DNA from 4 places in the Micromonospora sp. NBC_01412 genome. Region 1 is predicted to be linked to each of the others. Evidence: riboswitches for the same ligand, from Rfam matches in the RefSeq annotation. Region 1 holds a riboswitch; each other region holds the start of a gene.
What was found. A riboswitch is a leader RNA that binds a small molecule or an ion and turns the genes downstream of it on or off. The one in region 1 is predicted to bind cobalamin.
Positions count from the first base shown of each region.

Region 2: linked by a shared signal. The riboswitch ahead of bluB (5,6-dimethylbenzimidazole synthase) and the one ahead of OG617_RS17070 (ribonucleoside-diphosphate reductase subunit alpha) in region 1 are both predicted to bind cobalamin.
Region 3: linked by a shared signal. The riboswitch ahead of OG617_RS34590 (VWA domain-containing protein) and the one ahead of OG617_RS17070 (ribonucleoside-diphosphate reductase subunit alpha) in region 1 are both predicted to bind cobalamin.
Region 4: linked by a shared signal. The riboswitch ahead of OG617_RS34615 (CbtB-domain containing protein) and the one ahead of OG617_RS17070 (ribonucleoside-diphosphate reductase subunit alpha) in region 1 are both predicted to bind cobalamin.

Region 1 is NZ_CP109528.1:3,693,592-3,698,738, forward strand. It holds gene OG617_RS17065 (hypothetical protein) at 1-2,269, opposite strand, end outside; cobalamin riboswitch at 2,576-2,791, shown strand; gene OG617_RS17070 (ribonucleoside-diphosphate reductase subunit alpha) at 2,962-5,147, shown strand, end outside.
Region 2 is NZ_CP109528.1:3,290,364-3,295,510, reverse strand. It holds gene OG617_RS15135 (LysM peptidoglycan-binding domain-containing protein) at 1-352, shown strand, start outside; gene OG617_RS15130 (Rieske 2Fe-2S domain-containing protein) at 441-1,292, opposite strand; gene OG617_RS15125 (hypothetical protein) at 1,474-1,818, opposite strand; gene bluB (5,6-dimethylbenzimidazole synthase) at 1,887-2,531, opposite strand; cobalamin riboswitch at 2,568-2,767, opposite strand; gene OG617_RS15115 (crotonase/enoyl-CoA hydratase family protein) at 2,893-3,660, shown strand; gene OG617_RS15110 (dihydrolipoyl dehydrogenase family protein) at 3,707-5,147, opposite strand, start outside.
Region 3 is NZ_CP109528.1:8,066,928-8,072,074, reverse strand. It holds gene cobO (cob(I)yrinic acid a,c-diamide adenosyltransferase) at 1-569, opposite strand, end outside; gene OG617_RS34590 (VWA domain-containing protein) at 569-2,578, opposite strand; cobalamin riboswitch at 2,624-2,771, opposite strand; gene cbiE (precorrin-6y C5,15-methyltransferase (decarboxylating) subunit CbiE) at 2,872-4,068, shown strand; gene cobM (precorrin-4 C(11)-methyltransferase) at 4,065-4,820, shown strand; gene OG617_RS34575 (precorrin-2 C(20)-methyltransferase) at 4,821-5,147, opposite strand, start outside.
Region 4 is NZ_CP109528.1:8,074,272-8,079,418, forward strand. It holds gene cobC (Rv2231c family pyridoxal phosphate-dependent protein CobC) at 1-266, shown strand, start outside; gene cobA (uroporphyrinogen-III C-methyltransferase) at 257-1,315, shown strand; cobalamin riboswitch at 1,309-1,435, shown strand; gene OG617_RS34615 (CbtB-domain containing protein) at 1,462-1,671, shown strand; gene OG617_RS34620 (CbtA family protein) at 1,768-2,553, shown strand; gene OG617_RS34625 (cobalt-precorrin-6A reductase) at 2,733-3,473, opposite strand; gene OG617_RS34630 (RNA polymerase sigma factor) at 3,856-5,001, opposite strand; gene OG617_RS34635 (YciI family protein) at 4,998-5,147, opposite strand, start outside.

The sequences.
Region 1 (5,147 bases):
CGACCGACTTCAGGGTGCCGTCGTCGTTGGCGGTCCCCGAGAACGTGATCGAGCCGCCCGGCGCGACGGTGAGCGGTGCGGCGGCGGTGGGCGGTGTCATCGGCGTGGGGGTGCTGATGGCCACCGACGGCGCGACGCCGGTCGCCGAGATGATCCAGTCCCGGGTGTCGCCGCGCAGGTCGCTCTGACCGGCGTTGTCGATGGCGGTGGCCGTCATCTTCCAGTCGCCCTCGGTGGGGAGGGCCACCTCGACCTGCCAGGTGGTCGACAGCGCGCCGATGACGTCCGGCTCGCCCCGGAACGTGTTGTAGACCGGTGCGGCCGTCCCGTCGTCCTGGAGGTAATGGTTGTCCGACCTGCGGAACGAGTACGTCATCGCGCTGACGCCCTTGTCGTCGCTGGCGGTGCCGGTCGCGACGAAGCTCTGAGCGGCGACCAGGCCAGGGGGCGGCGAGGTGATTTTCGTCGTTGGCGGCAGGTCGTCGAAGCTGAAGGTCTCGATCTTCTTGACGGCCTTCGAGGCATCGCTCTGGCCGCTGTTACCGAACGTCTTCGCCTGGACCTGGTATTCGCCGACGGGCAGCGACACCGTGAGGGACCACGAGGTCGAGACGGTGTTCACCGCTGCCACTGCCGCGTTGATGCTGTTGGCGGCGCCCCACGTCGTCAGGTCGTCCTGCAGGTACTTCTTGGAACCCCGGTTCTGGATCTCGATCCCGACCTTGGTGACGCCGGCCGGAGAGGTCGCCTGACCGTCGAGCACGAACGGCGCGTTGGCCTGCTTGACCGCCCCCTCGATGGGCGTGACGATCGTCGTGTCGACCGGCGAGGGCGCCGGTGCCTGGGTGAGGTCGAAGAAGCCGACCCGCCCCACCGGCAGGCCGCCCTTGGTGTTGCCGTCGCCACCGGCGAAGAGGCCCCGCGGGGTGGCCAGGAGGGCCTTCTCCCCCTCGTACGAGCTGGAACCCGGGTTCCACTCGATCGCCGTGCCCGTGGTCGGGTCGAGCGCGCCGAGGTGGTCACGGCGGACCACCTGATCGCCGAGACCGTACCCGCTCAGGCCCTGGCCCGTGCCGTACCCGACGTTGTCCAGGCCGGGCCACGGGACGTTGGAGGTCGGCGATTCCTGCCAACTGAAGTGGCCGCCGACGTACACGGCCGTCTCGGTGATGGCGACCGAGTAGATGCTGTCGAAGTGACGCGACACCCAGATCGGCTCGACGTGGTCGTTGCCGGCCACCGGGAACGCGATCGCCGTGTCGTTGATCGGCGGGCGGTCGCCTCCCGAACCGCTGGTGACGACGAAGTAGGAGTCGTCCGGCGCGACGTCACCGGCGAAGACCCGCTGGATGCCGCCGACAAAGGAGAGGTTGTCCTCCCACAGGCGGGTGCGCCACGGCAGGAGGGCCTTGGTGGCGGTGTCGACGAGACCGACGCCGTAGCGGTCCTGGCCGGCGATCTGACGACCGGTGTGCACGACCAGCAGCCTGCTGCCGTCGTGCGTCAGCTTGAGCTGCTGCACGGTGAGCATGCCGCCGACGCCGATGCCGCCGGACAGGGGCAGGTTGAACCCGCTGTCGACCGCCCCCGTCGTCGGGTTGAGCGCGACCAGCCCGCTGCGGTTCACGCTGTTCACCTTCGTGAACTGGCCGCCCACGTACACCGCGGTGCTGCTCACGGCCAGAGCGGTCCCGCGCCCGTTCCCCTGCGCGGTGAACGCCGCGATCGGCGCACCGGTGACCGGGTCGAGCCGTACGATCTTGCGCTTCGTCAGGCCACCGACCGTGTTGAACGAGCCGGCGACATAGAGCGACGAGCCGTCCGGCGAGGCCTCGACGGCCTCGACGGATCCGTCGAACGTCGGCTGGAAGCCGGTGTCTATCTGGCCCGTGTCGATGTTGTACGAAGCCAGCGACGGCTGCGCCACCGGCGTCCCGCCGACGTTGGCGATCGCGGTGAAGGAGCCGGCGATGAAGACCCGGTTGCCGATCACCTCGATGTCCGTGATCTCGCCGTCGGTGATCCTCGGTACGTCATTGCGCGGCGTGCTGGGAACCAGCCCGGTGTGCCCCGGCACCGACTGGGCCGCGGCCGTGCGGGCGGCGATACGCGTCGCATCGCCGCCGACTGTTCTCGTGGCGGCGCGAGCGCTGGTGCTCGCGCCGTCGTCGGCGGTCCTGCCCGGTACAGTGCCCGCAGCCGCCGGTTGGCCTGTCAACAGAACAGCCCCGGCGACCAGACCCGCGATGGCGCGGCTCCGAACGTGCATCGAGACAACCCCCTGTAAAACGCCTGAATCGCGCCACCGGGGTGATTCCCGGCAACGTCCATCCCCTTGGCGTGCCGGATGTCACCGTAGGAGGTCACCATCCCTTGTGTACGGATGACGGTCCGAAACCCGACCGGTCGACTTCCGTTCCGGTCCTACCGGCCGGGTCCGCCGTCCGTGGATCCAGACCCGCTCCACCAATCGGATCGGTCCCGGCCCTGAAGGAATCGACGAGGCTTCACCGCCGCGGCCTCCGACGCGCCCGAACTCGACATGTGGGGTGTGACAACGCCGCAGTCCCTATATATGGTGTTGGGCGCAGCTGGTTCGGCCGCTCATCCGGGCGGTCGAGGCAACAGGGAACCCGGTGGAAAACCGGGACTGCCCCGCAGCGGTGAGTGGGAACGACCGCCGTCATCAGCACTGGGCCGCCAGCGGCCTGGGAAGCGACGGCCAGTAGGAGACCGGCGAGCCCGGTCACGCCCGCGAGTCCGAAGACCTGCCAGCGCGCCGCGCACCCATACCGGGGTGGGTGGCGGTCCGAGGCCGCGTGGGACGGCCGACGCCACCTGACCCGCGCCCTGCCGGCGTGACGTCCGCCGGTGTCTGCCTCCACGCGTCCGAAGGCCATCAGGTCTCGAGCCCGCGAGGAGTGAGTGGTGGCAGTCACCGAGGTTGTCCCGGCCGACGGCATGGTGGCCGACGAGGCAGCCCCACCGGGCCGGCGGCGGACGCAGATGCGTGTCCGTAAGCGCGACGGCGGCACCGAGCCGGTCGATGTCAACAGGATCGTCCGAGCGGTCGAGCGGTGGACCGCCGGCCTCGCCGACGTCGACCCGTTGCGGGTGGCGACGCGGACGATCAGCGGCCTGTACGACGGCGCGACGACCGCCGAGCTGGACCGGCTGTCCATCCAGACCGCGGCCGAGATGATCGGTGAGGAGCCGCAGTACTCGCGGCTGGCCGCCCGCCTGCTGGCCGGCTACATCGACAAGGAGGTCCGCAGGCAGGGCATCGGCTCGTTCAGCGAGGCGATCCGACGGGGACACGTCGAGGGCCTCATCGGCGACGGTACCGCCGCTTTCGTCGCCGCCAACGCCACGCAGCTCGATGACGCCGTCGACCCCCACGGTGACCTGCGGTTCGAGTACTTCGGGCTGCGCACGGTCCACGACCGGTACCTGCTGCGCCACCCGACGAGCCGGCTGGTGGTGGAGACCCCGCAGTACTGGTTGCTGCGGGTGGCCTGCGGCCTGTCCCAAGCCCCGGACGAGGCGATCGAGTTCTACCGGTTGATGTCGAGCCTGGCGTACCTGCCGAGTTCGCCGACGTTGTTCAACTCCGCCACCCGGCACACCCAGATGTCCTCCTGCTACCTGGTCGACTCCCCGCGCGACGAACTGGACTCGATCTACCAGCGGTACGCGCAGGTGGCGAACCTGTCGAAGTTCGCCGGCGGCATCGGCATCGCGTTCTCCCGGGTCCGGTCGCGGGGCGCGCTGATCCGGGGCACCAACGGGCAGTCCAACGGGATCGTGCCGTGGCTGCGGACGCTGGACGCGTCGGTGGCGGCGGTCAACCAGGGTGGCCGGCGCAAGGGCGCGGCCTGCGTCTACCTGGAGCCGTGGCATCCGGACATCGAGGAGTTCCTGCAACTGCGGGACAACACCGGTGAGGACGCCCGACGCACCCACAACCTGAACCTGGCCAACTGGGTCCCGGACGAGTTCATGCGCCGGGTGGAGGCAGACGGGATGTGGTCGCTGTTCGACCCGGACGTGGTGCCGGAACTGCCGGACCTGTGGGGGGAGGAGTTCGACGCGGCTTACCGGGCGGCCGAGGCGCAGGGCCGGTACGTGCGGCAGGTGCCGGCCCGGGAGCTGTACGGGCGGATGATGCGGACCCTCGCGCAGACCGGCAACGGGTGGATGACGTTCAAGGACGCCGCGAACCGGCTGTGCAACCAGACCGCCGAGCCGGGCAACGTGGTGCACCTGTCCAACCTGTGTACCGAGATCATCGAGGTGTCCAGCGACGCCGAGACCGCCGTGTGCAACCTCGGCTCGGTCAACCTCGCCGCCCACCTCACCGACGGCGGCCTCGACTGGGAACGGCTGCGCGCCACCGTCCGTACCGCCGTGACGTTCCTCGACCGGGTCATCGACATCAACTACTACCCGACCCCGCAGGCAGCGGCGAGCAACCCCCGCTGGCGGCCGATCGGCCTCGGGCTGATGGGCCTGCAGGACGTGTTCTTCGCCCTGCGGCTGGCGTTCGACTCCCGGGAAGCCCGGGAACTGTCCACCCGGATCTCCGAGGAGCTGTACCTGACCGCCCTGGAGACCTCCGCCGACCTGGCGGAACGCTTCGGCGCCCACCCGGCGTTCGCCGAGACCCGGGCGGCACGGGGCCAGCTCCAGCCGGACCTGTGGGGCGTCACGGGCAGCCAGGCGCAGCGCTGGAGGGCGCTGCGGGGGCGCGTCGCCGCGCACGGCCTGCGCAACTCGCTGCTGGTGGCGATCGCCCCGACCGCCACCATCGCCTCCATCGCCGGGTGCTACGAGTGCATCGAGCCGCAGGTGTCGAACCTGTTCAAGCGCGAGACCCTGTCCGGGGAGTTCCTTCAGGTCAACACCGCTCTCGTACGCGAACTGAAGGCCCGCGGCCTGTGGACCGACCAGGTCCGGTCGGCGATCAAGCGCGCTGACGGATCGGTGCAGGGCATCACGGAACTGCCGGTGGAGGTCCGGAGGTTGTTCCGCACGGCCTGGGAGTTGCCGCAGCGGGCGCTGATCGACCTGGCCGCCGCCCGCGCCCCGTTCATCGACCAGTCGCAGTCGCTGAACCTGTTCCTCGCCGCTCCGACGATCGGCAAGCT
Region 2 (5,147 bases), 400 kb from region 1:
CGAAGCGCCCGCGACCCCGGCGACCCCGGCGACGCCGCCGGCCGCGACGCCGCGGGCCACCCGCCCGGCACCCGCACCGTCGACCACCCAGCCGTCGGCCGAGTCCACCCGCAGCACCCAGCAGGTGGGCCAGCCGCCCTCCGGGTCGCAGCCGGCGCTGGCCGCCGGGGCGTCCCGGGCGAGCGAGGAGGACCAGTTGAACCGCCCGCTCGCGGTCTCGGCGGTGCTCGCCGTGGCCAGCATCGTCGGGGCGCAGATCGGCGCGGTCCTCGGGCTGCGCCGCCGCCCGGGCATCGCCCGGGCCGCCGCCGGCGCGCGGTCCCTGGTCTCCGGCCGGCACCGCCGGAACTGACGCCGGCCGCCCCGTCGCCGGGTCCGGCCCACAGCGGAGTGCCGCGCCCGACCCGGCGGGAGCGGCGGCGCGACCGGCGCGGGAAGCTTCAGGGCAGCCGGGCCTGCAACACCCCGTCGATCACTCGGGTCGGCAGGATCTGCTGGTCGTTCCCGGACGGCCCGTGCATGACCTCGCCGCCGTTGAGCCGGAACGTGCTGCCGTGCCATGGGCAGACCACGCAGGCGTGCCCGCCGATCTCGGTGACCTCGCCCTCGCCGAGCGGGCCGCCCTGGTGCGGGCAGCGCTCCAGCATCACGGTGACCTCGTCGCCGTGCCGGTAGAGGATCACCGAGACGTCGTCCATCTCGCGGGTGACCAGCCTCCGCTGCGGCAGCCCGGCCAGGTCCGCCAGCGGGTGCCAACCGTCGCTGATCCGGTGCAGCTCGGGCACGCTCTGGTTGACCTGGGCCCCCTGCTTGTACGCCAGGTGCCCCCCGATGTACGCCCCCGCGCTCGCCGCGGTCAGCCCGAGGTACGCCAGCGCCCGCCCGGTCCCGTGCCGCCCACGCAGCCGGGCGGCCAGCGAGCCCGCGTACAGGGCCAGGCCGACGGTGGTGGAGGCGGCGTGCACCAGGCCGATCCGGCGCTGGTCCCGGGCGAGGGCCGCCCAGTCGTTCAGCCCGGCGACCGCCGCCGGGAGGGCGCCGACGGTGCCCAGCCCGACCAGTGTGGTGGCCGCCCGACGCTGGCCGGGCATGAGGTCGAGCACGGCGGCGCTGATCCAGGCGCCCACCGGCACCTGCACGAGCGCCGGGTGCAGCGGATGCCCGAGGAAGACGCCGTGCAGCAGGTCGCGCACCCGCTGCGGGCGGATGGTGGCCTGGACGGCGCGCTGCAGCCGGTCCCCGACCCCGTCCAGCGCCGAATTCTGTTCGATTCTCGTCAAGAGTGCCCGCATCCCGTCCGACTTCCCGGCAGGAGCGGGCGCAAACCGGTCGACGGTGACGAGCCCGTCGCCGTACGTGTCGACCGGCAGTCCGGGGACGCGGCCGGCACCGCCGTATCCGCACGTCACCAGTCCGGGGTGCCGGCGGTGGGGTCCCGCGCCGCCGACCGGCCGGCGGCGCGGGACCCGGCCGCTATTGCCAAGGGCCGCTGCGGCAGGTGAACCTACCGGTGTCGCTGTACTGGGTCACGCTGCCGTCGAAGTAGCTGTAGTTGACCCGCACCGGCAGGCCGATGTTGGAGAAGGGGCAGCCAGCGAAGAGGGTCGGTCCGGCGGTCGTGAAGGTCCCGACGCTGCCGGAGTACCAGGTGACCGTCCAGGTCGTCGTGCCGGTGCTGGTGGCGTCGCAGTAGAACTGCGACGCGCCGGACTCGCAGAAGGGCGCGGGGGCGCTGGCCAGGGCCGGGGTGGCGACGGCGACGGTCAGGCCGAGGGTGGTGAGGACGGAGGCGAGCAGGACCCTGACGGTGGCACGCATGAAGATCCTCCCGAACGTAGCGGGTTGAGAACTGAGAGTGATGGTCACGCTATCTCAGTAATCGAGGTTCATGAATCAACCGTTCGCCGGTCGGTTGCCGCCCAACGGTCGTGGTGCACCGCCTCGGCGAGGGGGCGCTTCCGCCGCCAGCCGTGTCGTTCCAGGTCCGGCACGGTCGCCAGGTGGGTGACCGGTCCGAGGCAGAGCCACGCCACCGGCCGGATGCCGTCCGGGATGCCGAGCAGCCCGGCCAGGAACGGCTCCCGGTAGAAGGAGACCCAGCCGACGCCGAGCCCCTCGGCGGTGGCGGCGAGCCACAGGTTCTGGATGGCCAGGCAGACCGAGTAGAGCCCGGCGTCGGCGATGGCGTGCCGCCCGAGGACGGCCGGGCCACCCCGCGCCGGGTCGTAGGTGACCACGATCGACAGGGTCGACTCCAGCACTCCGTCGATCTTGATCCGGGCGAACCGCTCGGCCGCCTCGCCGTCGAGGGTGGCGGCGAACGTGTCCCGTTCGACCTGGACGTGCTCGTGGAACCGGCTGCGGGTCCCGGCGTCCCGGACCAGGACGAAGTCCCACGGCTGCGAGTAGCCGACGCTGGGCGCGGCGTGCGCCGCGTCGAGGATCCGGTGCAGGGTGTCCGCCGGCACCGGCTCCCCGGTGAACTCGGCCCGGACGTCCCGGCGGCGGTGGATGGTGTCGTAGATGTCCACAGGCAGGCTCCCGCTGCGCTCGGCCCACCGTTGGGAGGTGGGCACCCGACGCGAGGCCGGTCTTCGGACTCCCGGATCGACGCCCAACCGTCCGCCTTCCCAGCCGTGCGGCCAGTGGCTGCGCGTGACGCGCGTGGACGGCGGCTCCCCGGTCACCGCGGCGGGCCCGTGCCGGATTCCCACCGGCTTCCCGATTCTCCCCGCAGGCGCGGGGCACCTCACATGATCGTGCCGTCGCCGATGCTAACGCCCCGCCCGTGTGCCGTCGGGACGGACGGGCCGCTACGGTCGATGTCGGGGCGGACGCCACCAGCCGAAGGGTGCGGCCGAGGGCCGAGCCGCCCGACCGGGAGGGACGCCGATGGGGGTACGGGTCGAACGCGCCGGGGCCGTGACCACGGTGATCCTGGACCGGCCGGCGGCCCGCAACGCCGTGGACGGGCCGACCGCCCGGGCCCTGGCCGACGCGTTCCGCGCCTTCGAGGCCGACCCGGAGGCGGCGGTGGCCGTGCTCTGGGGGGCGGGCGGGACGTTCTGCGCCGGGGCGGACCTGAAGGCGATCGGCACCCCCAGCGGCAACCGGGTCGAGCCCGACGGCGACGGCCCGATGGGCCCGACGCGGATGCGGCTGTCCAAGCCGGTGATCGCGGCGATCTCCGGGTACGCCGTGGCCGGCGGGCTGGAGCTGGCCCTCTGGTGCGACCTGCGGGTGGCCGAGTCCGACGTGGTGCTCGGGGTCTTCTGCCGGCGCTGGGGGGTGCCGCTGGTCGACGGGGGGACCTTCCGGCTGCCCAGGCTGATCGGCGAGAGCCGGGCGATGGACCTGATCCTCACCGGCCGACCGGTGCCGGCCGAGGAGGCGTACGCGATGGGTCTGGTGAACCGGCTGGCCGCGCCGGGTGAGGCCCGGGCGGAGGCCGAGCGGCTGGCCGCCGGGATCGCCCGCCACCCGCAGACCTGCCTGCGCAACGACCGGGCGGCGGTGCTGGCCGGGGCCAACCTGACCGAGCCGGAGGCCCTCGCGGTCGAGCTGGCCCACGGCGCGGAGTCGCTGGCGGCCGACGCGGCGGCGGGCGCGGCCCGCTTCGCCGCGGGCGCCGGCCGGCACGGCGCGCCCGCGTCTCCCTGACCGCCCGTACCGCACCGGCACGACCCGCGCGCGTCGGACGTCGGCACTACCTCAGGTTGCGCAGGGCGTCCTCGATGGCGCGGTGGAACGTCGGGTACGCGTAGATCATGTTCCGGAGCTGGGGCAGCGGGACCGCCGCGTGCATCGCCACCACCAGGCCCGACAGCACCTCCCCGCCGGCCGGGCCGACCGAGGTCGCGCCGACCAGCACGCCCCGGTCGGCGTCGGCGACCAGCTTGATCAGTCCGTCGGCCCGGTGGATCCAGCCCCGGGTGGACGAGCCGAGCTGGCTCACGCCGACCTGCACGTTGATGCCCCGCTCGCGGGCCTGCCGCTCGGTCAGCCCGACCGCGCCCACCTCGGGGTCGGTGAAGGTGACCCGGGGCAGCGCCCGGTAGTCGGCGTGCGGCACGCCGCCGGCGATCCCGGCCCCCGCCGTGCTCGCCGCTCCGCCGCCAGCGCTGGCGGTGCCGCTGGCGTCCGGGCCGGATCGTGCCCGCCGGACGTGGTCGAGCATGTCGGCCACCACGATGGCCGCCTGGTACATGGCGATGTGGGTGAACGCGCCCTCGCCGGTCAGGTCGCCGACCGCCCAGAGGCCCTCGGCGGCGCGCATCCGGTCGTCGACGGCGAGGTACCGCTGGGACGGGTCGACCCCGACACCGTCCAGCCCCAGCTCGCCGAGGTGCGCCCGCCGGCCCGTCACCACCAGCAGCCTCTCGGCGGTGAACTCGACGCCGCCGGCCGCGACCAGCGTGAACGCCTGCCCGTCGTGGTCGACCCGCTCGGCCTTCACCCCGGTGGAGATCCGCACCCCGTCCGCGCGCAGCGCGGCGGCAGCCACCTCGGACGCCTCGGGCTCCTCGACGGCGAGCACCCGGTCCGCCGCCTCCACCACCGTCACCGCCACCCCGAACCGGGCGAAGACCTGGGCCAGCTCCAGCCCGATCGCGCCGCCGCCGAGCACGAGCAGCGACCCGGGCAACTCCTCGACCTCGACGGCCTGGTGGTTCGTCCAGTACGGCGTGTCGGCGAGCCCGGCGATCGGCGGCACGGAGGGCCGGGTGCCGGTGCCGAGCACGATCCCGTGCCGGGCCTGGAAGACCTGGTCGCCGACGCGTACCCGGCCGGGGCCGTCGAGCCGGCCGCTGCCACGCACGAACCGGCCGCCCTTGCCGGTGAACCGTTCCACGGCGACCCGGTCGTCCCAGGTGTCGGTGGCCTCCGCACGGATCCGCTTCGCCACCGGCGCCCAGTCCGGCTGGACCTGGGCCGCGCCAGCGAACTCGTTGACCCGCCGGGCCTCGGCGACCGCGTTCGCCGCCCGGATCATCATCTTGCTCGGGATGCACCCCCAGTACGGGCACTCCCCGCCGACCAGGCTCCGCTCGACGCCGACGACGTCGAGGCCCGCCTCGGCGAGCCGCCCGGCGACCTCCTCGCCGCCGACGCCGAGCCCGACCACGACCACGTCCACCAGTTCCGGT
Region 3 (5,147 bases), 3.7 Mb from region 1:
TGCTTGACGTGCAGCATCTCGGTCACCAGGTCGGCCGCCGCGACGAGGCGGGGGTCGGCGCGGCGTCCGGTGACGACGACGTGCTGGCGGCCAGGACGGTTGGCGAGCGTCTCCACGACGTCGTCGACATCGACCCAGCCCCACTGCATCGGGTAGGTGAACTCGTCCAGGACGTACAGCTGGTGCCGCTCGGCCTGGATGCGCCGCTTCACCTCCGCCCAGCCCTCGGCGGCGTCAGCGGCATGGTCCGCCTCGGTGCCGCTCTTGCGGCTCCAGGACCACCCCGAGCCCATCTTGTGCCACTCGACGGGCCCGCCCTCGCCGGTCTCCTCGTGCAGGCGGCCGAGCCGTTCGAGCACCGTCTGCTCCCCGATGCGCCACTTGGCCGACTTGACGAACTGGAAAACCCCGATGTCCCAGCCCTGGTTCCAGGCGCGTATGGCCAGGCCGAAGGCGGCGGTCGACTTGCCCTTGCCGTTGCCGGTGTGGACCATCAGCAGCGGCCGGTTGCGCCGTGCACGGGTGCTGATGCCGTCGTCCGGGACGACCAGCGGCTTGCCCTGCGGCATCAGGCCACCCCCTCGCGCGGCGCGGTCGCCGCGTGGACGACGTTGGTGAGCCCGTCGGCGGTCACCTCACCGAGCGGCACGTGCTCGGCCTGCAGGTTTGCGGCCAGCTGCGCGGCAAGGCCGAGCCGGAACCGTCCGGTCTCGCAGTCGACCACGACGCTCTGCACGCCGGAAGCGGCCAGGTGCGCCGCGGCGCGGTGGGCACGACCGAGCGCGTCCGGCCCGAAGGTCGCACGGCCGTCGGTCACCACGACCAGCAGCGGCCGGCGGGACGGGTCGCGCAGCGCCTCGCGGCGCAGCACCTCCGCAGACCGTTCCAGGCCCTCGGCGAGTGGCGTCCGCCCGCCGGCCGGCAGGTCGGCCAGGCGCCGGGAGGCGACATCGACGGACCCGGTCGGCGGCAGGGCGACGTGGGCGGCGCGCTGGCGGAACGTCACCAGCGCGACCTTGTCACGACGTCGGTAGGCGTCCAGCAGCAGCGCGAGCACGGCGGTCTTGACCTGCTCCATGCGGCGTCGCGCGGCCATCGAGCCGGACGCGTCGACGCACAGCAGGACGAGGTTCGACTCCCGCCCGACGGTTTCTGCGCGACGCAGGTCGCCCGGGGCGAAGACGAGACCGCGGCCCTCGGCCAATCCGCCACGGGAACGCTGGTGCGGTGCCGCCGCGGTGATGGTGCCCGGCAGGTGCAGGCGGCTGGCAACGGGGGCTCCGCGCTGCTGCCCGACGACCCGGCCCTGAGGCGTGCGGGCCCGGGACCGGCGGCCGGCCTGGCCCTCGCCGGTGCCCCGTACGACGAGCAGGCGGGCGCGTGCCGGCTCGCCGGCGGACGCGACCGATCCGGCAACGGCAGGCTGCGGCGCGTTGTCCGGCGCGGGCGATCCTCCGGGGTGGGAGTCGTGGGCGTCCCGGGACTGGCCGTCCTGCGGGGCGTCGTCCGGCGGCCCGCCGCCGGGACCACCGGGGCCGTCGTCGGGCCCGTCCGGTCCAGGGTCGAGGTCGTCGTTGCCCAGCAGGTCGTCGAGCCGGTCCTCGTCCAGGCCGGGCTCGTCGAACGGGTTGCGACGCCGGCGGTGCGGCAACGCGAGACGGGCGGCGACGCGGACGTCCTCGCGGGTCACGTGCGTGCGTCCCTGCCAGGCGGCGTGCGCCGCGGCGGTGCGGGCGGTGACGAGGTCCGCGCGTAGGCCGTCGACGTCGAACGCGGCGCACACCTCGGCGATGGTCGTGAGCGTCTCGTCGTCGAGCACGACGTCCGGCACGAGCCGCCGCGCCGCGGCCAGCCGCGTACGCAGGGCGTCCTGTTCGCCGGCCCAGCGTGCGGCGAAGCCCTCCGGGTCGGCGTCGAACGCCAGCCGGCGACGCACGACCTCCACCCGCAGGGCGGGGTCGCGCGGTGCGGCGACCTCGACGGTCAAACCGAACCGGTCGAGCAGCTGCGGGCGCAGCTCGCCCTCCTCGGGGTTCATCGTGCCGATCAGCACGAACCGGGAGGCGTGCTCGACCGAGACGCCGTCGCGCTCCACGCTGACCCGGCCGGTCGCCGCCGCGTCGAGCAGCAGATCGACGAGGTGGTCGTGCAGCAGGTTGACCTCGTCGACGTAGAGCAGGCCGCGATGGGCTCGGGCGAGCAGGCCCGGCTCGAACGCCACTACGCCGTCGCGCAGCGCCGCGTCGAGCTTGAGGGAGCCCGTCACTCGGTCGTCGCTCGCACCGACGGGCAGCTCGACGAGCCGCACCGGCCGCTCGACGACGGGCGTGGACGCGTCGATGGGCCCGTCGGGGCAGACTGCCAGGGAATCGTCCGGGTCGACCGAGAACCGGTCGCCCGCATACGTCCGCACCAGCGGCAGCACCTCGGCGAGGCCGCGCACGGTGGTGGTCTTGGCGGTGCCCTTCTCCCCGCGGACCAGGACGCCGCCGATGAGCGGGTCGATCGCGACCAGGGTGAGGGCGAGAGTCATGTCGTCGGAGCCGACGACGGCACAAAAGGGGTACTGCGCTGGCATGTAGGGCTCCCGCTCGATCTGCCATGACCGTCCACGACGCGGACGCGTCGCGGCTCGGATCGAGGCCGGTCTTCGGACTTCCCAGGTCTGTGCCTGAGTCACCGCAGCGGGCCCTGTGCCGGATTCTCACCGGCTTCCCAGATTCTCCCCGTGGCCATATCGGCCGTGGGGCACCTCGAACCTTCGCATCACCCTAGACGCCGTCCTGACGGCCCCGGCAGCGGTCCGGCGGCCGGGCCGGGCCGGGCCGGGCAGGGCGGGGCGGGCTAGGGTGCACTGCCATGGAGGCGCACGTGACCGTTGTCGGGCTCGGGGCCGACGGCTGGGCGGGCTTGCCGGAGCCGTCTCGGACGCTGGTGCACGGGGCTGCGACGCTGCTCGGCGGGGCCCGGCACCTCGATGCGGTGCCGCCGGTCGATGGCCAGGAGCGCGTGGCGTGGCCGTCGCCGCTGCGTGAGAATCTGCCGGGCCTGCTGGGCGCCGCACGCAGGCCCGTTGTCGTGCTGGCGTCGGGCGACCCGCTCCTGTCGGGCGTCGGCACGACACTGCTGGACGTCCTGGGCCCGGAACGGGTGACGATCGTGCCCGCGGTCTCCTCCGTGGCGCTCGCCCGGGCACGTCTCGGGTGGCCGGCGGAGTCCGTCACAACGGTGAGCCTGGTCGGCCGCGACGTGCACCTCGTCGTCCCCGCGCTCGCACCCGGGCGGCGGCTGCTCGTGCTCTCCAGCGACGAGACGACGCCGGCCGCCGTCGCTGCGCTGCTCACCGGACTCGGCTGGGGAGAGTCCAGGCTGGTCGTGCTCGGCGACCTCGGCGCCGCGGGTGAGTCGCGTGCCGAGTCGACCGCGGCTTCGTGGAACGTCGTGGACGTGCCCCGGCTGAACGTCCTGGCCGTCGTAATCCGCGGCACCGGACCGGGCTGGGCCGCGGGCGGGGTGCTTCCCGACGACGCGTTCGAGCACGCCGGGCAGATCACCAAGCGCGACCTGCGTGCCAGCGCCCTGGCCCGGCTCGCGCCCGCTCCCGGTCAGCTGCTGTGGGACGTCGGCGCCGGCAGCGGCTCGATCGGCGTGGAGTGGATGCGCGCCTGGCCGACGGCGCGGACGATCGCGATCGAGTCCCGCGCCGACCGCGCCGCGCTCGTGCGCCGCAACGCCGCCTCGCTCGGCGTCCCCGGCCTGCGGCTCGTCGAGGGCTCGGCGCCCGACGCCCTGGCCGGTCTCGAGCGCCCTGACGCGGTGTTCGTCGGCGGGGGAGCGACCGTCCCCGGCGTGCTCGAAGCGTGCTGGGACGCGCTCGGCACCGGTGGCCGGCTCGTCGTCCACGGCGTCACGGCCGAGACCGAGGCCGTGCTGCTCGCGCAGTACCGTCGCCATGGCGGCGAGCTCGTCCGCCTGCACGTCGAGCGCGCCGAGCCGCTCGGCGGCTTCACCGGCTGGACGCCCGCGCGGGCCGTCAGCCAGTGGACCGTCACCAAGGGAGAGTCATGACCGTCCATTTCGTCGGGGCCGGACCCGGTGCCGCCGACCTGCTCACGCTGCGCGCGGTGCGCCTGCTCGAGGCCGCGGACGTGTGCCTGTACGCGGGCACCTACCTCGACGCCGACGTGCTCGGCCACTGCCGTGACGACGCCCGGCTGGTCGACACCCAGCACCTCGACCTGGACGAGATCACCGTCCACCTGGTGCAGGCGCACGCCGACGGGCTGGAGGTCGTGCGGCTGTGCTCGGGCGACCCGTCGCTGTACTCCGCAGTCCATGAGCAGGCACGCCGGCTCGACGCGGCGCAGGTCCCGTGGGACATCACGCCCGGTGTGCCGGCCTACGCGGCTGCCGCGGCGATCGTCGGCGCCGAGCTGACCGTCCCCGAGCTCGCCCAGTCGGTCGTGCTCACCCGCGCTCAGGCCCGTTCCACGGCCATGCCGCCGGGGGAGAAGCTCGCCGCGTTCGCCGCGACCGGCGCGACCCTGGCCCTGCACCTGGCCATCACTCGCAGCCGCGAGTTGGCCGCCGAGCTGGCCGAGCACTACGGCGACGGGTGCCCGGTCGTCGTCGTGTCCAAGGCGACGCAGCCGGATCAGCTCGTCCTGCGCGGCACGCTGGCCGACATCGGCGACCAGGTCGAGGCCGCGGGCCTGCGCCAGGCCGCGGTCATCCTGGTCGGCCCCGCGCTGGCTCCCGACGTCCGCGGCGGCGAGTCGTTCCTGTACGCCGCCAGCCGCGAACGTCGCTCCCGCGGCTGACTAGGCGACGAAGCGCGGGCTCCAGACACGTCCGGCCGCGGTGACGCGCGTTGACGAGGCGCCGACGAGCAGCAGGCACTTCATGTCGATGGTCTCGGGGTCGAGTTCGCCCAGCGTCGTCACGGTGAGGCTCTCCCCGGCGCGGCCGACGTCGCGACCCACGACTACGACGGTCTCGGGCGACTTGTGCTCCAGCAGCACTGCTCGGGCCTGCGCGACCTGCTCGGTGCGCGAGCGAGACCGCGGGTTGTAGAGGGCGAGCACGAGGTCCGCCTCGGCGACGGCGCGTAGCCGCTTCACCACGACGTCCCAGGGCTTGAGCCGGTC
Region 4 (5,147 bases), 3.7 Mb from region 1:
GGGCCGCGCTGTGCGTGCAGCAGCGGCGGACGCTCGTGGACGGGCTGAGCGAGCTCGGCCTCATGGTCGCGGAGTCCAGCGCCCCGTTCGTCCTCGCCCGTCTGGGTTCCGGGGCGCACGCGCGCCTCCGGGATGCGGGCGTGGCCGTGCGCCGGACCGACACCTTTCCCGGCCTCGACGGCTCGTGGGCGCGCATCGCCGTCCGCGAGCCGGCCGCCACCCGCCATCTGCTCACCACGTTGGGACTCACCGTCGCATGGAGCTGAACGTCACCGGTCGCAGCGTGCTCGTCCTCGACGGGAGCCCGCGCGCCATTGCCACGGTCGCCGCGCTGCTGCGTGAGGGTGCAGCTGTCACTGTCGCAGCGCCGACCGTGTGCGCCGGGCTGGAGGACCTCGCCCTCCGTCGGCGCCTGACCTGGGTCACGGCACCGGTGGACGAGACCGTTTTCGATGTCGTGCTGCGGGCCGTCGCGCCCCCGACGACTGACGCACCCGCCCGGACGGACCGGGCCGGTCACGTCACGCTGGTCGGTGCCGGCCCCGGGGACCCCGGTCTCGTCACCGTCGCCGGACGCGCAGCCATCGAGCAGGCCGACGTGATCGTCGCCGACCGGCTCGCGCCGTGGGAGGCGCTGGCGTGGGCCCGCCCGGAGGCCGAGGTCGTCGACGTCGCGAAGATCCCCTACGGGCGAAGCACGAGCCAGGAGGAGATCAACCGGCTCCTCGTGAGTCACGCACGTGCGGGGCGTCACGTCGTGCGGCTCAAGGGCGGCGACTCCTATGTGTTCGGCCGCGGCTTCGAGGAGGTTGCCGCCTGCGCCGACGCCGGGGTCGCCACCACCGTCGTGCCCGGCGTGACGTCCAGCGTCGCGGGCCCCGAGCTCGCCGGCATTCCGGTCACCCACCGCGGACTCGTTCAGGGCTTCACCGTCGTCTCCGGCCACGTCCCGCCGGGCCACCCCGATTCGTCGATCGACTACCCGGCCCTCGCACGCTGCGGCACCACGATCGTGGTGCTCATGGGCGTGCGTACCCTTCCTGCCATCGTCGAAGCGCTCATCGCGGCCGGTATGGACAAGGGCACGCCGTGCGCGGTCGTGGCGGACGCCAGTCTGGCCAGCCAGCAGTTCGTCCGCAGCACCCTCGCCCACGTCGTCGACGACATCGCCGCGGCCGGCATCGGTGCCCCGGCCGTCGCGGTCATCGGTCACGTGGCCGCGCTAGGGGAGCAGCACCTTCAGCGCCTTCACCGGGCCACAGAGCCGCGTCCTGCGCAGGCGATCGTGACAGCCGCCGCACCGTTTCCCGCTTGAATACCTGATATGGTCGTCCCACCTTGCTGAAGGAAGCCGGTGCGATCCCGGCGCAGTCGCGCTACTGTGACGCCGCTTGCGGCGAAGCCAGACCCTCCAGCCAGGCGAACATTCATCGATGGGACGCAGAATTCCCAAGGAGTGTCATGTCTCAGGCAACCACGGCCGTTCCGGCCGCTGTTCCCACCATTCCCGTGCGCGAGCTCGCCCCCTGGGCGCTGTTCTTCGCGCTGCTCACCGCCGTCGTCCTGTACTTCGTGGGCGCCGAGCAGGGAGCATTCTCCGTCTTCGAGGGCACCGTCGTCCACGAGTTGGTGCACGACGCACGGCACGTCTTGGGCTACCCCTGCCACTGACGCTCGCGCGTCCGGTCGGCCCGATTCTTCTTCCTCTCGCTCCCGGCCCTGCCGGCGGCTCGTGCTGCCCGTGGCCGGCTCTCGAACGGACCCTCGATGGCCCCTCGTACCTTCCTCGTGCACGGCCTACTGGCCGGCCTGATCGCCGGCTTCGCGGCCTTCCTCGTCGCCTACGTCGTCGCTGAACCCCAGGTCAACACCGCCATCGCTCTGGAGGAGGCGGGCTCGGCCGAAAGTGGACACCCGCACGACGACGCGACCGCCGAGCAATCCCACAGCCACGGTGAGGAGGCCGTGGTCTCCCGCGACACGCAGTCGACCTGGGGCCTGGCAACCGGCACCATCCTGCTGGGCGCCGTCCTCGGCGGCGCCACGGCGCTCGCTGCCGCGTTCGCCGTCGGGCGCCTGGGCACGCTCTCAGCACGAGCCTCCACCGCGGTGGTGGTCGGCGTCGGCTTCGTCGCCACGGCGCTGGTGCCGTTCTTCAAGTATCCCGCCACGCCGCCGGCGGTGGGCTCGGGCGACACGATCGGCGAGCGGACCGCCCTGTACTTCGGCTTCTGGGCGCTGAGCCTCGTCGCGGCGATCGGCGCCGTGCTCCTGGCCCGGCGGGTCCTGCCCCAGTTGGGCGCGTACGCCGCGGTGCTGGTCGGTGCCGCCGCATACCTCGTGGTGGTCGTGGTCGCCGGCGCCGTCCTGCCGACGGTCAACGAAGTTGGCGACTTCCCGGCCGACACGCTCTGGTACTTCCGCCGCTCGTCGGTCATGACCCTGGCCGCGACGTGGGCCGTCCTCGGCTTCGTGCTGACCGGCCTGGTCGGACGTGACGCGGACCGGGCCGCCGAGCGGCTGCGCCGCCAGGAGCTGGCCGCCACGCTGTGAGCCGCCCCGCGCGCTCGGGTCGGCCACGGGGTTGAGAGGCCGCGTTCGCGGGCCCGGCCGGTGTCGCCCTGGCTGCTACGAGGACGACGCCGGCCGGGGCGGGCACCGGGCCCGAGACGGGGGACGGGGCGGCCCGCCCGTGACGGACCCGCCGTGCACCACCCGCGGCGCGGCTGCGGTCAGCGCGCCGGCAGCGCCTGCACCCAGGCCAGCGCGGCGTCGCCGTCGCGGACGACCCGCACACCGCCCGGCGGGCCGGCTCGGCGGACGACGACCACCGGCATCGCCCGCTCGGCGGCGACCTCGAGCTTCGCGACGGTGTGGTCACCGCCGGAGTCCTTCGTCACCAGGACGTCCGCGTCTGCCATCACCTGCCGCTCGTGTTCGATCGTGTACGGTCCACGGCTGCGCAGCAGCATCCAGGAGGCCGGAAGACGGATGTCCGGCTCGTCCACCACGCGCACGAGGCACGCGTGGCGGCGCAGCGGCTCGACGAAACGTCCGAGCGACTGCCGGCCGACGGTGAGGAACGGCCGTTCCCCCAGCCCTGCCGCCACGCGGGCGGCCTCATCGTGGTCGCCGACCCAGTGCCAGCCGGACGCCTCAGGCCGTCCAGCCCAGCCGGGCCGTTCCAGGCGGAGCAGCGGAACGCCGACCGCCGGGCACGCCGCAGCCGCGTTGGCGCTGATCCGTTCCGCGAACGGGTGTGTCGCGTCGACGACGGCATCCACCCCGGCCCCCGCCAGGTACGTCGTCAGCCCCTCGATCCCACCGAAGCCACCGACACGCACCTGTCCGACCGGCAGCCGCGGACGCGCGACACGTCCCGCGAGCGAGGTCACCACTTCGGCACCGTCCTCGACGAGCGCGGCCGCCAGCGCGCGGGCCTCCCCCGTCCCGCCGAGCACGAGAACTTTCACGCGTGCGGTCCGATCACGGGGACGGCGGGAACGCCCCGCTCGGCCAGAGCCACCATGAGCCGGGCGGTACGGCGTGCCTGTGCGTCCACCGCTCCAGTATCGCTTCTTGTCTGCCCGTCGGACCGACTGGCTCGAACTCTCCTTCCGGCGGAGTGCCGCCAAGCCGGCCATCCTCTTGCCGTCGAAGCACGTGGCAGGGTCAAGGATGCCGTCTGGATACGCCGGGCGCATCCAGACGCTGATCGCCCGACGCGCCGAGCATCCGGGCCCTCCGCTGGTCGGCCACCTGAACGGGTGGATCGAAGACGCCGTCGGCCTGCGCCGCGGCGGAAACAGAGTCGATATTCGAACCCTGCGCTATTCCTCGGCGCGGGTTCGCCGCTCAACTGCGCAGCTGCGCGTTGAGCCGGGCGGCCTGTCGCGTGAGGTGGTCGCGTTCGGGGATGTTGGGCGCTGATCGGGCGGCTTGGGCGTAGAGCCGTGCTGCGGTCACTGGATCACCATCACGCTCGTGCAGGTATGCCGCGACGGCGGCGTGCCGTGGCAGGGAGGGGCCGAGCCCCGCCAGGGCGGCCAGGCCGGCCCGCGGGCCGTCGGCCTCGCCTACCGCGACGGCCCGGTTGAGGCGGGCCACCGGGCTGTCGGTGAGGCGCACCAGTTCGTCGTACCACTCGACGATCTGCACCCAGTCGGTCTCCTCGGCCGTCCGGGCGTCGGCGTGGAGCGCGGCGATGGCCGCCTGGGCCTGGAATTCGCCCAGGCGGTCGCGGGCGAGGGCGGTCTGGAGCATGTCGACGCCCTCGGTGATCAGTTGGGCGTTCCACAGGCTGCGGTCCTGCTCGGCAAGCGGCACGAGCCTGCTGTCGGGGCCGGTCCGTGCCGGGCGCCGTGCGTGGTGGAGCAGCATGAGCGCCAGCAGGCCCGCGACCTCCTCATGGTTGGTCTTGGCCGCCAGTTGGCGAGTGAGCCGGATCGCCTCGGCGGCGAGGTCGACGTCGCCGGAGTAGCCTTCGTTGAAGACCAGGTAGAGCACGCGCAGCACCGTGGCGACGTCACCGGGCTGGTCGAACCGGACGCCGGAGACGGTCCGCTTGGCCCTGCTGATCCGCTGGGCCATGGTCGCCTCCGGCACAAGGTAGGCCTGCGCGATCTGCCGCGTGGTCAGACCGCCGACCGCGCGCAGCGTGAGCGCGACGGCCGAGGCCGGTGTCAGGGACGGGTGCGCGCACAGAAAGTACAGCTGAAGCGTGTCGTCCACCGCCTCGCCCGGGTCGGGCATGGGCTCGGCCTCGACCAGCTCCTCTCGCCGCCGCCGGGAGGTATCGGCGTGGACGGCGTCGAGGAACTTGCGCCAGGCCACCGTGACCAGCCAGCCCTTGGGGTCCCGCGGCGAGTCGTCCGGCCGCCCGCGCACGGCCTCGACCAGGGCGTCCTGCACGGCGTCCTCGGCCGCCGCGAAGTCGGCTCCGCGACGGACGAGAACACCGATCACCGCGGGCACCAGCTCCCGGAGCAGCGACTCGTTCACTCGGTGGCCGTGGGCCGCTCGGCGTAGAACGGGCGCACCTCGAGCCACTCGTGGATCGGCTTCCCACCCGCACCCGGAGCCGCGGACAGCTCGCCGGCCAGCTCGAGCGCGCGCTCGTAGGTCTCGACGTCGATCACCATCCAGCC